Regions from separate parts of the Polymorphospora sp. NPDC050346 genome, predicted to be linked through region 1. Evidence: riboswitches for the same ligand, from Rfam matches in the RefSeq annotation. Region 1 holds a riboswitch; each other region holds the start of a gene.
What was found. A riboswitch is a leader RNA that binds a small molecule or an ion and turns the genes downstream of it on or off. The one in region 1 is predicted to bind cyclic di-AMP.

Region 1 (4,671 bases):
CCACGCCTTCTGCCCGAGATACCAGATCGCCGTCCAGTCGCCGCGCCGCTCGGCGATCGCGTACGTCTGCCCCGCCGACGCCCGCGCTCCGTGGTCGGAGATGTGCATCGTGTTCGGCGTACCGTCGGGGCGCTTCGCCAGGTCGTTGACGAGCGGGGCGTCCGGGCTCGGCGCGCTGCGCAGGATCACCGACGACGAGCCGCGCGACGGGCACGGTACGCCCGCGACCTCGCAGCCGGTGAACGCCGGCCGGTTCGTCGCGAAGTCGGGGTCGATCGTGACCAGGCCGGTACGGTGCGTGCCGGTGCTCCAGAACGGCGCCTTCAGCAGGTCGAAGTAGTGCGACCAGTTCCAGTACGGGCCCGGGTCCCAGTGCATGCTGCCCATGTTGCTGGCGAGCGTGCCGGGCACGTTGTCGTGCCCGATGATGTGCTGCCGGTCGAGCGGGATGCCGAGCCGCAGCGCCAGGTGCCGCACCAGCTTGGCGGAGGTGCGGTACATCGCCTCGGTGTACCAGGTGCCCTGGGCCGCGAAGCCTTCGTGCTCCAGGCCGATCGCCTTGGCGTTGACGAACCAGTTGCCGGCGTGCCAGCCGACATCCTTGGCCTTCAGGTGCTGGGCGATGTGCCCGTCGACCGAGCGCAGCGTGTAGTGCCAGCTCACCCAGTTCTTGTCCTGGGCCAGCCGGGTCGTGCCGGCGAAGTAGCCCTCGGCGTCGTGGATGACGATGTACTCGATCTTCTGCTGGGCCGGCCGGTTGCCCTTGTCGTGGTTGCCGTAGCTGGTCGGAACCGTGCCGTCGCCGCGCAGTTCGTACGGTGCCGGCAGCCACTCGCAGGAGATGTCGTCCGGGCACTCCAGCCCGTCGGGGCGGGCCAGCTTGCGCAGGCCGAGCCGGTCCAGCCAGGACGTCGCCGGGGTGAGGCCGGCGTGCCGGGCCAGGCTGACCTGGTGGCCGTCGTCGGTCCGTCGGGTCGCGCCGGTACGGATCGTCGAGTAGACCTCGTCGGCGAAGGCGGCCGCCGCGTCACGGGTGTCGGCGCCGGAGTAGCGGGCGACCGCGCCGTACCAGTCGGCCGGGTCGCTGCCGGCACCCTGCGGGGCACCCAGTTCCCGCTGGTACACGGCGAGCAGCGCGGCGCCGCCGCGGATGTTGACCACCGGGTCGGTACGCAGCGCCTCGGCTCCGGCCCCGGTCAGTCCGGCGGCGGTGCCGAGGGTACGCAGCGCCGCCTCGTCCGGCGGGTTGGGCGCGGGGTGTTCGAGTTCGATCGCCTCGCGGGAGGTGTCGCCGCGCGGGTCCTCGTGGGTGCCGTGGTGGCCGGGCACCGGCAGGCTCGCCACGTGCGCGGCGTCGGTGAGGTGCATCGGGCCGTACCCGCCGCTCGTGCTCGGCGTGCCGGCGTTGGTGTCCCAGCGCGACTGCAGGTACGACACGCCGAGCAGGATGCTCTCCGGTACGCCGTACTCGGCGGACGCGGCGGCGTACTGCTGCTGTCTGGTATCGGTCGGGGCTGGCACGGCGGGTGCCGGGCTGACCGGCACGAGCGTCGCGGCGCCGACGACCGCGACGCTGAGCAGGATCCGCCTGCCCGTCGGCTTGGTGAGACGCTGCATCGAACCTCCAGTCGGATTGATCTATGTCGTCACCTTCGTCCGTGTGGCCGCTCCCGTCAATGGATTCCGGACGATGTCTGCGTACTGTAGGAAACTTTCATGCCTGACTGACTGCGACAGACTTGACACGCAACGGATTTCACAGGTCCGGTGGTTGCGCATTGATAACGGCGCTGCCTAATGTGATGAACCGTCGAGCGGGATCCGGCCATCCACCAGGGATGGCGTCGACTCGACACCGCCGAGTCACAACAAGGTCGTGAGCCGGGGACCCAGAAGTAACCGGGGTGAATCCGCAGACTTGCGGTAGGGCGCAACTCTCCCGCCCGAACCCGTCAGCTAACCCGGTAGGCGGTCCGAAGGAGAAGGAGCACCGACCCCGGTGGCTGATCATGCACCGTGGCGCCGACCCTTCCGGCCGGCGACCGCCGGCCGACCGCCGGCCCTGCCACGTCTCCGCCGGTTGACGAGGACAACCGTCTTCGTCGCCGTCGCCAGTGTCGCCATCGTCCTCTTCGGAGCGGTGCCCGCCCAGGCCGAGCCGACCGTCGCCGAGATCGAAGCCCAGATCGACAAGTCGTGGAGCCAGCTCGAGCCGGTGATCGAGCAACACAACGCCACCCGCGAGCAGTTGGCGACGAAGAAGAAGCAGGCCGACGGCCTCGCCGCGAAGATCGCCCCGCTTCAGCTCCAGGTCGACCTGGCCATGGAACGCGTCGGTCAGTTCGCGACCCGCGCCTACAAGGGCGGCAACACGTCGGCGTTGAACTCGATTCTCACCAACGGCTCGCCACAGACCCTCGCCGACCAGCTGGAACTGCTCGACCAGTTCGCCCGCCGGCAGGCCCGCGACATCCAGAGCGTGGTCGACCTCAAGGCGCAGTACACGGCGCAGAAGGGCCCGCTCGACACCCTCGTCGCCCAGCTCACCACCACCGAGGCCGAGCTGGCAGCCAAGACCAAGCAGATCAACGCGGACATCAAGAAGCTCCAGGATCTGCGGCTCAAGGCGTACGGCACCTCCGGCGGCCTCGGCTCGCTGCGTCCGGCGCCCTGTCCGGCGACGTACCCGGGTGGGCCGGCCAGCACGGTCGCCAAGTTCGCCTGCTCCCAGATCGGCAAGCCCTACGTCTGGGGCGCCTCCGGGCCGAACGGCTACGACTGCTCCGGCCTGATGCTCGCCGCCTGGGGCAAGGTCGGCGTACGACTGCCGCACAACGCCGCCGCCCAGCGCCGGATGATGCCCTCGATCAGCCGCTCCGAGCTGCGCCCCGGTGACTTCGTCTTCTACAACTCCGACCTCAGCCACGTCGGCATGTACGTCGGCAACGGCTGGCTGGTGCATGCCTCCCAGGCCGGCGTACCGGTCCTGATGAAGCGCTACGACAACGGCACGATTCACAGCTTCGGCCGCCCCAGGATGTGACGGCGACGCCAAAAGGGGCGCCTCCCTCGACGGGAGGCGCCCCTTTACTGCCTTCGTGCCTCAGCGGACCGGCCAGGTCCGCCAGTTCTGCCACGAGCGGCTCGGCGTCGGCCCACGCTGCCCCTGGTAGCGCGAACCGTAGACCGCCGACCCGTACGGGTGCTCGGCCGGCGACGACAGCCGGAAGATGCAGAGCTGACCGATCTTCATCCCCGGCCAGAGCGTGATCGGCAGGTTGGCCACGTTGGACAGCTCCAGCGTCACGTGCCCGGAGAAGCCCGGATCGATGAAGCCGGCCGTCGAATGCGTCAGCAGGCCGAGCCGGCCGAGACTCGACTTGCCCTCCAGTCGTCCGGCGAGCTGGTCGCCGAGGGAGATCACCTCGAGCGTCGACGCGAGCACGAACTCGCCCGGATGCAGCACGAACGGCTCCCCGTCCGGCACCTCGACCGCCGAGGTCAGGTCGTCCTGCTGCACGGACGGGTCGATGTGCGTGTAGAGATGGTTGTTGAACACCCGGAAGAGCCGGTCGAGCCGTACGTCGATACTCGACGGCTGGACCAGGGCCGGATCGAACGGCTCCAGCGCCAGGGTGCCCGCCTTGATCTCACTGACGAGGTCGCGGTCGGAGAGCAGCATCGTCACACCATAGCGAGCGGGGCTGGGCAGGTCGGCGGCCCGCCCCGCCGGTTCGGGCAGATTGTGCTGGTCAGATCCGCGGTTCGTTACCCGTGTCGTACAGATGTTCGATAGAATTCCGGTATGGCTACCTGGACCGAGTTCGCCGCCGACGAGCCCCGACTCGCCGAAGCGATCCGTTCGCTGATGCACCAGTACGGCCCCGGGCTGGGCTACCTGGCCACCGTCCGGGCCGACGGCGGGCCGCGCGTACACCCCGTCGCCCCGGTGATCACCGACGAGGGCCTCTTCTGCTTCGTCGTCGACTCACCCAAACGCCGCGACCTGGAGCGCGACGGCCGGTACGCCCTGCACTCGTTCCCCCCGGAGGACAGCGACGACGAAGCCTACGTCGCCGGCCGCGCCCGTCCCGTGACCGACGAGGCACGGGTCGCCCGGCTGGCCGACACCCTGCGCGCCACCGACGACGTCGACTGGCGCCTCTTCGAGTTCAGCATCGAGGTCGCGATGGTCGCCCGACACGGCCAGTCCGGCGCCACCCCGCTGACGGCAGACCCGGCCGGCCGTCCCGAAGTCCGACTCTGGCTGGACCCCGCGACGTCGCCCGCCGTGGCGACCCAGCTAGCCGCCTGAGCCCACCCCATCCCCCCGAAGATCCGCGTGGCCAGGGGCCGGCGCCCGCCCAACGTGCGCCCACCCCCTGGTCACGCGGATCGGGAGGGGTCCGTGCGTCAGCGCAGCCGACCAGGTACAGTGAGGTCCGCTCGCGGGTGTAGTTCAATGGCAGAACATCAGCTTCCCAAGCTGACAGTGCGGGTTCGATTCCCGTCACCCGCTCCACAGAGAAGCCCAGGCTCGGATGATTTCCGACCTGGGCTTCACTCATGTGGACCGCTTTTTCTGCTTGTCAGGCCCGCTACGTGCCCGATTTCGGCTCTCCTCGATCTGGGTCGCTGTGCCCTTTGCGTCGCCGCACTACGCGTGGCGGG
Region 2 (4,671 bases), on a different contig from region 1:
CTGGCGGCACGCCACCCTGGACCTGGCCCGGGACCGGGCCCGGACCCTCGACCTGCACGGGGCGGCGTTCCCGTGGCGGACGATCCGGGGCCACGAGTGTTCGGCGTACTGGCCGGCGGGTACCGCCGGCTTCCACATCGGCGCCGACATCGCCGACGCCGTCCGCCGCTACGTGCAGGCGACCGGGGACGCCGAGTTCGAGCGCGAGATCGGCCTGGAACTGCTGGTGGAGACGGCGCGGTTGTGGCGCTCGCTGGGCCACCACGACCGGCACGGCCGGTTCCACATCGACGGGGTCACCGGGCCGGACGAGTACACGGCGGTGAAGGACGACAACGTCTACACGAACCTGATGGCGCAGCGGAACCTGCTGGCCGCCGCGGAGGCGGTGCAGCGGCACAGCGAGGAGGCGTGGCGGCTCGGCGTCGACGACGAGGAGACCGCCGCGTGGCGGGACGCGGCCGGGTCGATGTACGTGCCGTACGACGAGGAACTGGGCGTGCACCCGCAGGTGGAGGGCTTCACCCGCTACCAGGAGTGGGACTTCGCCGCGACCCCGCCGGACAAGTACCCGCTGCTGCTCAACCATCCGTACTTCGACCTCTACCGCAAGCAGGTGGTCAAGCAGGCCGACCTGGTGATGGCGATGCACCTGCGCGGCGACGCGTTCACCGCCGAGGAGAAGGCGCGCAACTTCGTCTACTACGAGCGTCGTACGGTTCGCGACTCGTCGCTGTCGGCGTGCACCCAGTCGGTGCTGGCCGCCGAGACGGGCCATCTCGAACTCGCCCACGACTATCTGGGCGAGGCCGCCCTGATGGATCTGCACGACATCCACCAGAACACCCGCGACGGGGTGCATGTGGCGTCGCTGGCGGGGGCGTGGATCGCGCTGGTGGCCGGGCTCGGCGGGATGCGTGACCACGACGGCCGGTTGTCGTTCGCGCCCCGGCTGCCGAGCCGGATCGGCCGGCTGGAGTTCTCGTTGATGTGGCACGGCCGGCGGCTGCGGGTCGACGTGCGGCCGCACGAGGTGACGTACGCGCTGCGGGACGGCGACGACGACACCCGGCTGGAGTTGCGGCACCACGGTGAGGAGGTCACGGTGACCTGTGACGATCCGGTGACCCTGCCGATCCCGCCGGCTCCGCCGGCGGGGCCGGCACCCCGCCAGCCGCCGGGGCGTGCCCCGGCCCGCCGGTCGGCGCTGGGCGAGCTGTGACGGATACGCCGGAGCCGGGTCGCGCAGGCGACCCGGCTCCGGCGTGAGTGTCCCTACAGCAGGGACAGGTGCACGTGGTTCGTGTGGTCGGTGTTCGGGTCGCCGTAGGCGCCGCTGTACGACTTCCAGCCGATCGCCGGTAGCCAGACCTGTTTGAACCAGATGACGTAGAGGATGCCGAGCCGGTCGGCGTTGCGGACCAGGAACGCGGCCAGGTTGTTGCCGTACAACCTGTTCTCACCCTGCGCGACGCCGCCGAAGCCCTTCTTCTGGGACGAGAAGTCGCAGGCGCGTCCCTTGGGGTGCTCGTACGGCCCACCGGGGCGGTAGCAGGAGACGAACCAGTTGAACCCGGCCTTCTGGGTCTCCTTGAGCGCGTGCAGGGTACGCGCGGTGATGCATCCCGAGGTCGTCGGGTCGTTCTGGTTGCACGACTGTGCCGGCCACGATCCGTCGCGGTTGCGCGGGGCCTGCGCGGCGATCGGCGAGGTCGCGTTGACGAACCCGCCGGTCGAGGCGCCGCCGGCCAGCCGGAGCGCCTTCTCGGTCTCGGCCTTCTTCTTCGCCATGACCTCGAGTTGCTGCTGCTCCTCGGTGACGGCCTGGTCGATCGCGGCCTTGGCCCGGTTGGCCTGGTCGAGCGCGGCGTTGAGTTCGCGCATCTTCCGGTTGTCGTGCTGGGCGAGGGCGTCGAGGCTCTCGGCGCGGTCGAGGAAGTCCTCGGGCGACGCGCTGTTGAGCAGCATCATCATCGGCCCGATGCGGCCCATCCGGTAGGCGTTGGCCGCCACCTGGCCGATCTCGGGCTGGAGCACCTCGATCTGCTTTTCGACCTTCTGCAGTTCGAGGGTGAGCTGCAGTTGGCGCTTGCGTGAGTTGTCGACCGCCGTCTTCGCCTCGACGTAGCCACGGCTGGTGGCTTCCATCACGTCGCGCAGCAACGGGTTCTCACCCTCGTCGCCGGGCGTCGTCGGTGCGGAAGTTGGCTCGGCGTGTGCCGTGCCGGGGGCGACCGCCAAGCCGATGAGCACGGCTACGGCGGTCACGAGCGTGACGGGCAGCGACTGCCGCCGACGCTGGAATGACGTCATCTACCGTTCCTCCCATCTGCCGCCGACCGGGTTAGCTGACGGGTTCGGGACGGAAGGATCCCTACCGCTGGCGCGGATTCACCCCGGGACACCTGGTTCCCCGGCTCGCCTCGCGGCGATTGGGCGGCGGTCACCACCGGCGCCGATGGGCGCCGCCGGGCGGAGACCGCGGGCCAGCCTACCGGATGGTTCGGTTCCGTCGCTCCGGAACCACCGAGCCACTACCAGGGCGGATGCGTTACAGGACAACGACTTTCGGTGATGTCTGCTGGTCGGCCGAGCCGGCCGCCGGCGGCTGCCGGGCGGTGACTTGCCAGCTTGCTGACAGGTTCCACATGGCCGGCGCCCAGCAGCACGACTCATGGTGAATCCCGGTAATCCGTCCAACCGTTACCAATCGGAGGAAAGTGATCATGCAGATCGTCCCCAGGAAGGCGGCACTCGTCGGCCTCGGTGCGGCCGGAGTGCTCGCTCTGGCGGTGGCCGTACCGACCGTGGCCCTCGCCGAGGATCCGACACCCGCGCCGTCAACGTCGTCCTCCAGCGCGCCGTCCCGGACGGAGCAGCACGAGGAACGGCGGGCCGAGCACAACCGGCAGCTCGCCGAGGGGCTGGCCGCCGAACTCGGCGTCGACGTGGAGAAGGTCACCGCCGCGCTGGAGAAGGTGCAGGGTGACCTGCGCACCGGGGCTGAGCAGGAGCGGCAGGCGAAGCTCAAGGAGCGGCTCGACGCGGCGGTCGAGGAAGGCGAGCTGACCCGGGAGCAGGCCGACGCGATCATCGCGGGCGCCGAGGCCGGCGTGCTCGGGGGCAAGGGCGGCGGCTTCGGGCCGGGGCCGGGACGCGGCGGACGCTGACCGGAGCCCGGCACCCGCCGGGTCGCGGGCCGGCGGCGGACCTGTCCGCCGCCGGCCCGCGCGGTCTCAGCAGTAGAGGTTGTTGCCGGGGGTCGTGCCGAGGATCTGGACGAACCGCTGGTAGGCGTTCACCCGACTCTGCACCGTGGCCGGGTTGCGGCCGTTGCACTCCAGCGCGCCGTTGATGCTGCGGATCGTCTCACCGAAACCGATCCCGTTGACCATCGCGTGGTGCGGGGTCATCGTGCCCGGACCCGACTGGGTGTTCCAGTACCACAGCGCCGTCTTCCAGGCCACGGCCGCGTCGTTCTGCACCAGCCACGGGTTGGTGAGCAGCGGCAGGCCGAGCGCGTCGCCGGCCGCCTTGTAGTTGAAGTTCCAGCTCAACTGCACGGGGCCGCGACCGTAGTAGGCGGCCTGGCCGGCCGGGCAGCCGTACGGCTGGCTGGTGTCGCAGTAGTGCGGGTAGTTGGCCTGGTTCTGCTCGACGATGTGGACCAGCCCGCCGGTCTCGTGGTTGACGTTGGCCAGGAAGGCCGCCGCCTCGCGCCGCCGGGTGGTCTCGTCACCGGTCTTGGCGAAGCCCGGGTACGCGCTCAGCGCGGCGGTCAGCCCGCTGTAGGTGTAGAAGCCGTTCCGGCTCGGGAACATCTGGTTGAACTGCGCCTGGCTGACCACGAAGCCGGTGTTGCCGCCCGGCGGAGTGGTGGGCGGCTGCCCGCCGCAGGAGTAGGGCTCCCAGTACCAGGTGCTGATGATCGGGTCGTACCCCGGGTTCTCGTGCTTGGCCCGGTAGTACTGGCCGTTGGTGTAGCGGACGATCGAGCCGGCCGGGTACCACTGGCCGGCGACCCAGGCGGGGTGGTTGCAGTTGGTGCCCGGCGGCGGCTGGGTGCCGCCTCCGCAGGTGCCCTGGTCGGCCCAGACGCCGGAGCCACCGGTGCTGGGCGCCTCGCCCTGCGTCCACCACTTGGCCTGCCAGTTACGGCCGTTGTGGGAGGCGGTCATGCCCCCGGTGTAGACCGCCGAGGAGTTCCAGGCGGTCGCGCAGGTCGCGGCGGACGCGGACGACATCGGTACGACGACGGCCAGGGCGACCGCGACCGCGAGTGCGGCCAGCGACGCGATCGTGCGTTTTCTGGACACCTAATCACTCTCCTCGTTACAGCAGACGTAGACAGCCATCTTTTAATAAACTTTACTAACCTATCCCGTCGGCCAGCGCAAGGGATCGGGCCCCGGGCATACGCGGGGCGCACGACGGCACCGGCCGAGGTCATCCGGCGGGAAGACGCCGCCGGGCCGCGCCGCACGGCCGGTTGCGGGCGGACCGGATGAACCGACCGAGCTGCCCAACGGCCAAAGATGATCTAGATGAATACTCTTCGCGGCACGGTGCGCAATACGGTCGAACGACCCGAGCACGGGGAGCCACCCGTGTCACCGCTGGTCGAAGGAGCCAACACAGCGCTCACGTCGACCCGGGTACGGCTCGTGCCGA
Region 3 (4,671 bases), on a different contig from region 1:
TCACCGCCGCCGTGGCCGCATCGGCGGCCACGCCGGTGGATCCGGACGAGTTCGAGACGGTGGTCGCCCTCCGGATGCGACGTCAGCGGGAAATCCTGCACCGCTCCGATCCGCCGGCCATCGATGTGGTCCTCGACGAGGCGGTGCTGCACCGGCAGACGGGTGGGCCCGCCTGTATACGCGAACAGCTCGGGCACCTGATAACCGTCGGCGGTTGGCCAAACGTGACCATCCAGGTCCTGCCGTTCGCCGCCGGCACCTACGCCAGCCAGGGTCCTTTCATCATTCTGAGATTTTCGGAACCGGACGACGACGCGGTGGTGTACCTCGACGGCGTACACAGTCAGGACATCGTCGACCGGCCCGACCTCGTGGCGCCCTACCAACAGACGTTCCAGCGGCTCCGGGAGATGTCCCTCGGGCGCGACGAGTCGATCGCCACGATCGACCGGATCGCCCGCCAGATCGGCTGACGATTCCCGGCTCCGGTTCGGTGAGGAGGCCACCGATGACCGCGCTACACGGAGCGACGATCGGACGCCGGCGACTGCGCTCGGCACTGCGGGCGGCCCGGGAGGGTGCCGGCCTCACCCAGGAACAGGTCGCCGACGCCATGGACTGGTCGCTGTCCAAGGTGATCCGGATCGAGGCCGGCGCCGTCTCCGTCTCCACCAACGACGTGAAGGCGCTGATCAGCCACTACCGGCTGACCGACTCCGAGCAGGTCGCGGAGCTGGTCGCCCTGGCCCGGGTCTCCCGTCGCCGGGCCTGGTGGTCGCGATACCGCGACGGGCTGCCGGCGCCGTACCTGTCGTACATCGGGCTCGAGGTCGAGGCGTCGAGCCTGCTGGTCTTCCAGTCGGTCGGGATTCCGGGGCTGTTGCAGACCGACGCGTACGCGCGGGCCAGCACCGTCGCCTCGTTGCGCTTCGCGGTGGAGCCGTTCGATCTCGACATCGTCGACGACGTACGGGCACGCCGCCGGCACGAGGTGCTGGACCGGGCCGACCCGCCGTCCATCGAGGTCGTACTCGACGAGTCGGTGCTGCACCGGCAGACCGGCGGGGCGCTCTGCCTGCGCGAGCAGTTGCGGCATCTCGTCGAGGCCGGTCGCAGGTCCAACATCACGATCCAGGTGCTGCCGTTCCAGGTGCCGGACTACGCGGTACGCTCCCCGTTCATCGTCGTCCGGTTCCCGGGTACGGGTGACACCGACGTGGTCTTCGTCGGCAGTCCACTGTCGCAGGACCTGACCGACACGTCGGACACGGTGGAGCCCTACGTGGCTGCCTTCCGGACCCTCCAGGGCATGTCGCTGGAGCCGGCGGCGTCGCTCGCGCGCATCGCGCGGATCGCCGACGACCTCGGCTGAGGCCGGGGTGGGCCGGACACGCGGACGCGGACGGATCCGGCAGGGATCCGCCCGCGTCGTGGTGCGGTCAGCGTACGGTCGGCCACTGGCCGGCGGCGGCCATCGGGTCGGCGATGCCGCCGTACCGGGCGGCTTCCTTGGCCCGGAGCAACGCCCGGGAGACCTGTCCGTACACCCGTTCCTGGTCGGTGCTGAAGACCATGACGGCCCGGCCGCGGATGTCGGCCCACAGCTCGTACGGCCTGGGCCGCAGCCGGTATCCGACGGCGGCGGTCAGCATGGGCACCATGGCGGCGGCGCCGAGGGCCAGGTAGGTGGCGGGGCTGATGGTGTGGAGTTCGCGGACGAAGCCGAGGGTGACTCCGATTCCGGCGACCACCGCCGCGGTGACCAGCATCGACCGGACGATGAGTGGATCCCGTCGGCCACGCCCGGTCCGCAGGTTGGTCAACTCCCAGATCGGGTAGCGCCGTTTGCCGATCACGAACCACTCCGTCGTGATGTAGAGACCGGGCTGGCGGTAGATCGTGGCAGGTGTCCGGCGGGTTACCCATTCGGGCTTTCCGGACATGGCCTCTGTTGGGCGGGTGGGTTGGCGGGTAGCATTCACGAGATGCCTCCAAGGGCTCGTGACGCGGGTCGGCGACGCAGATCAAGATCGACGTGAATCAAGATCGACGTAGATCAAAATCGCCAGCGTTCTGAGATCGGCACGTGTCTCAAAAGATCCACATGCGGTTCGAAAGATCGGCATCTGATGGCAGTCAGGTGCCGATCGCCTTCTCGTTGCGGCGCCGGTTCCGCGAAACCTTTACGGCCTAACACCATTGTGTGGACCCGTGCGCCAAAAGAGAAGGGGGGCGATGTGCAACCTGGCACTTTTACAGGCGGCAGGTGGCCCCCTGGACACCCATAGCCACCACAATGCACACATTTGATCCGATTGATACCGCCAAGAGCGACAAATAGCCTCAAACAACAATCAATCTTGGCAAGATCGACTTTTGGCTGCAGCGCCCGCCGCGCGGCCCACCCGCGATCCCGATCGAGCCGGCGATCGACGCAGCGCGCGGCGACGACAACGGACAGTAAGCACATCGCGCCCGATCAGGCAACTTCGCTCCACATCACGCAGCCGCCCTCTTTCGGTTGATTCGGACCACGACTAGGTTGGAGCCGCTGGTCCGGTCGTCAGCCAACCCCCTCGGGAGGCGCCGGCCCGGCGCCGCCGAATCACCGGTCATCCATTGTCGACATCCGATCACGCTGCGCAGTCGACCGGACCGGTGAACCGGGAACCCACCGGCACCAAGGGGTGAATCCACGTTTCGTGGTAGGGCGATCTTCCCGCCCGAATCCGTCAGCTAACCCGGTAGGCGGCTGGATCACGTCGATCGGGCGTGACCCGGGGAAGAAAGGCTCTGCCTGTATTGTCGCCCGCCCGGATGCTGCTGCGCGCCGTCGTCCTGACCGGCATCACCATCGGCCTCGTCGTACCCGCCACGGGTGCCGCCGCCGAGCCGTCGGTCAGCGAGCTGACGCAGCGGATCAACAAGTCGTCGACCGAGCTGGAGAAGGTCGTCGAGTCCTACAACAAGCTCAACGAGGAGATCAAGGCAACCAAGGCGGCCAAGACCGCGGTGGAGGCCAAGCTCGGACCGCTGCAGGAGCAGTTGGCCCAGACCGAGGTCGAGGTCGGCACGATCGCCGCCCGGGCCTACAAGTCGGGCGGCCTGGACACGATCCAGGCGATCCTCACCGCGAGCGAGAACGGGTCGCTCGTCGACCGCCTGGGCACCCTGGAACAGCTCGCCCGCGAACGCCAGTCCCAGGTGAGCGGGTTCACCGCGACCCAGCGCGAATACCTGGACGAGCAGGCACGGCTCGACGCCACCCTGGCCCGCGAGACCGCCCAGGCCAAGGAACTCCAGGCCGGCAAGAAGAAGATCGAGGCCGACCTCAAGAAGCTGTACGAGATGCGGGAACGGGCGTACGGCGCGGCCACCAACCCGGGCAGCTCCTACAGCGGCAGCATCCCGGCGGTCTCCGGGCAGGCCGGTGTCGCGGTCCGGTTCGCGTACGGCGCCATCGGCAAGCCGTACGTGTGGGCGGCCTCCGGCCCGAACGGCTACGACTGCTCGGGTCTGACGCTGGCGGCGTGGCGGGCGGCCGGCAAGTCGCTGCCCCACAACGCGGCCATGCAGTGGGATCGGGTGGCGAAGATCAGCCGGAGCGCACTCCAGCCGGGTGACCTGGTCTTCTACAGCAACCTCGGCCACGTCGGCATCTTTGTCGGCAGCGGCAAGGTGATCCACGCACCGACCTTCGGCGAGAGCGTCAAGATCTCCAGCGTCGACATGATGCCCCCGTACGGCTACGGCCGGGTCCGGTAGAGCACTCCTGCCGCCCGGCGGCCCCGCCGTGCCAGTCGCACGCCGGGGCCGTCGGGCGGTCCGGTGACCGGATCGCGAACACCGCAAGATCGCCGTTTCGGCGCCGATAACGCAGTCGACTGCACATTCGGCGCCGAAACGGCGATCTTGAACGGCGATTGTCGTAGGACCGCCCCATGCTGGCCGGCATGACAGACCTCCCCGCGGTCCATCGGACCGTTCTGCCAGCTCTGCCCCCGTTCTCGTTCGACCTGAGCCTGCGTGCCCTCGACGGCTTCGGCCCGGGCGCCGGCGACCATCGCCGCACCGGCGACGCGGTCCGCAAGGCGCTGCTGCTCCCCGCTCCCGCCGGCCGTCCCGACCGGGCGGTCGTGGTCGAGGTCGCCGCGGCCGCCGGCCCGCCCGGTGTCACCCTGACCGTCTTCGCCGACGTCCCGCTGGCGCCGGCCGACCTGTGCGCCGTCGAGCGGCTGGTCGCCCGCTGGTTCAGCCTGGCGGACGATCCGGCGCCGCTGCTGGCCGCCGCCGACACCGACCCGGCCATGGCGCCGCTGCTGCCGGTGCTTCGCGGCCTGCACCAGGTCCGGTTCGCGTCCCTCGCCGAGGGCGCGGTCTACTTCACGCTCACCCAGCGCAGCACGCAGTGGTTCGCCGCGGCCCGCAAACGGCGCCTGACGGCCGACCTGGGCACGACCGTCCGGCTCGACGGCACCGCCTACACCGCGTTCCCTTCGCTGGCGACCATCGCCCGGCTGACCGACGACGAGCTGACCGGCTACACCGGCCACCGGCAGCGCACCGAGCGCCTGCGGGGCGTCGTCGAGGGGATCGCCGCCCTCGACGAGGAGTGGCTGCACACCGCCCCCTACGACGAGGTCCGCGCGGCCCTGCTCGGCGTCGCGGGCG

Region 2: it holds a riboswitch for cyclic di-AMP, as region 1 does, so the genes downstream of both, AB0I42_RS17005 (hypothetical protein) here and AB0I42_RS31565 (NlpC/P60 family protein) in region 1, are expected to answer to the same signal.
Region 3: it holds a riboswitch for cyclic di-AMP, as region 1 does, so the genes downstream of both, AB0I42_RS36085 (NlpC/P60 family protein) here and AB0I42_RS31565 (NlpC/P60 family protein) in region 1, are expected to answer to the same signal.

The regions. Positions count from the first base shown of each region.
Region 1 covers NZ_JBFAKM010000043.1:40,227-44,897, reverse strand. The annotation lists gene AB0I42_RS31570 (peptidoglycan recognition family protein) at 1-1,617, opposite strand, end outside; cyclic di-AMP (ydaO/yuaA leader) riboswitch at 1,847-1,986, shown strand; gene AB0I42_RS31565 (NlpC/P60 family protein) at 2,081-3,043, shown strand; gene dcd (dCTP deaminase) at 3,104-3,682, opposite strand; gene AB0I42_RS31555 (pyridoxamine 5'-phosphate oxidase family protein) at 3,806-4,315, shown strand; tRNA gene AB0I42_RS31550 (tRNA-Gly) at 4,449-4,522, shown strand.
Region 2 covers NZ_JBFAKM010000014.1:115,536-120,206, reverse strand. The annotation lists gene AB0I42_RS17010 (glycoside hydrolase family 65 protein) at 1-1,222, shown strand, start outside; gene AB0I42_RS17005 (hypothetical protein) at 1,276-2,313, opposite strand; cyclic di-AMP (ydaO/yuaA leader) riboswitch at 2,318-2,449, opposite strand; gene AB0I42_RS17000 (hypothetical protein) at 2,727-3,170, shown strand; gene AB0I42_RS16995 (glycoside hydrolase family 19 protein) at 3,237-4,316, opposite strand; gene AB0I42_RS16990 (TerD family protein) at 4,608-4,671, shown strand, end outside.
Region 3 covers NZ_JBFAKM010000069.1:15,387-20,057, forward strand. The annotation lists gene AB0I42_RS36070 (helix-turn-helix transcriptional regulator) at 1-473, shown strand, start outside; gene AB0I42_RS36075 (helix-turn-helix transcriptional regulator) at 509-1,372, shown strand; gene AB0I42_RS36080 (DUF6232 family protein) at 1,440-1,943, opposite strand; cyclic di-AMP (ydaO/yuaA leader) riboswitch at 2,627-2,766, shown strand; gene AB0I42_RS36085 (NlpC/P60 family protein) at 2,818-3,765, shown strand; gene AB0I42_RS36090 (hypothetical protein) at 3,954-4,671, shown strand, end outside.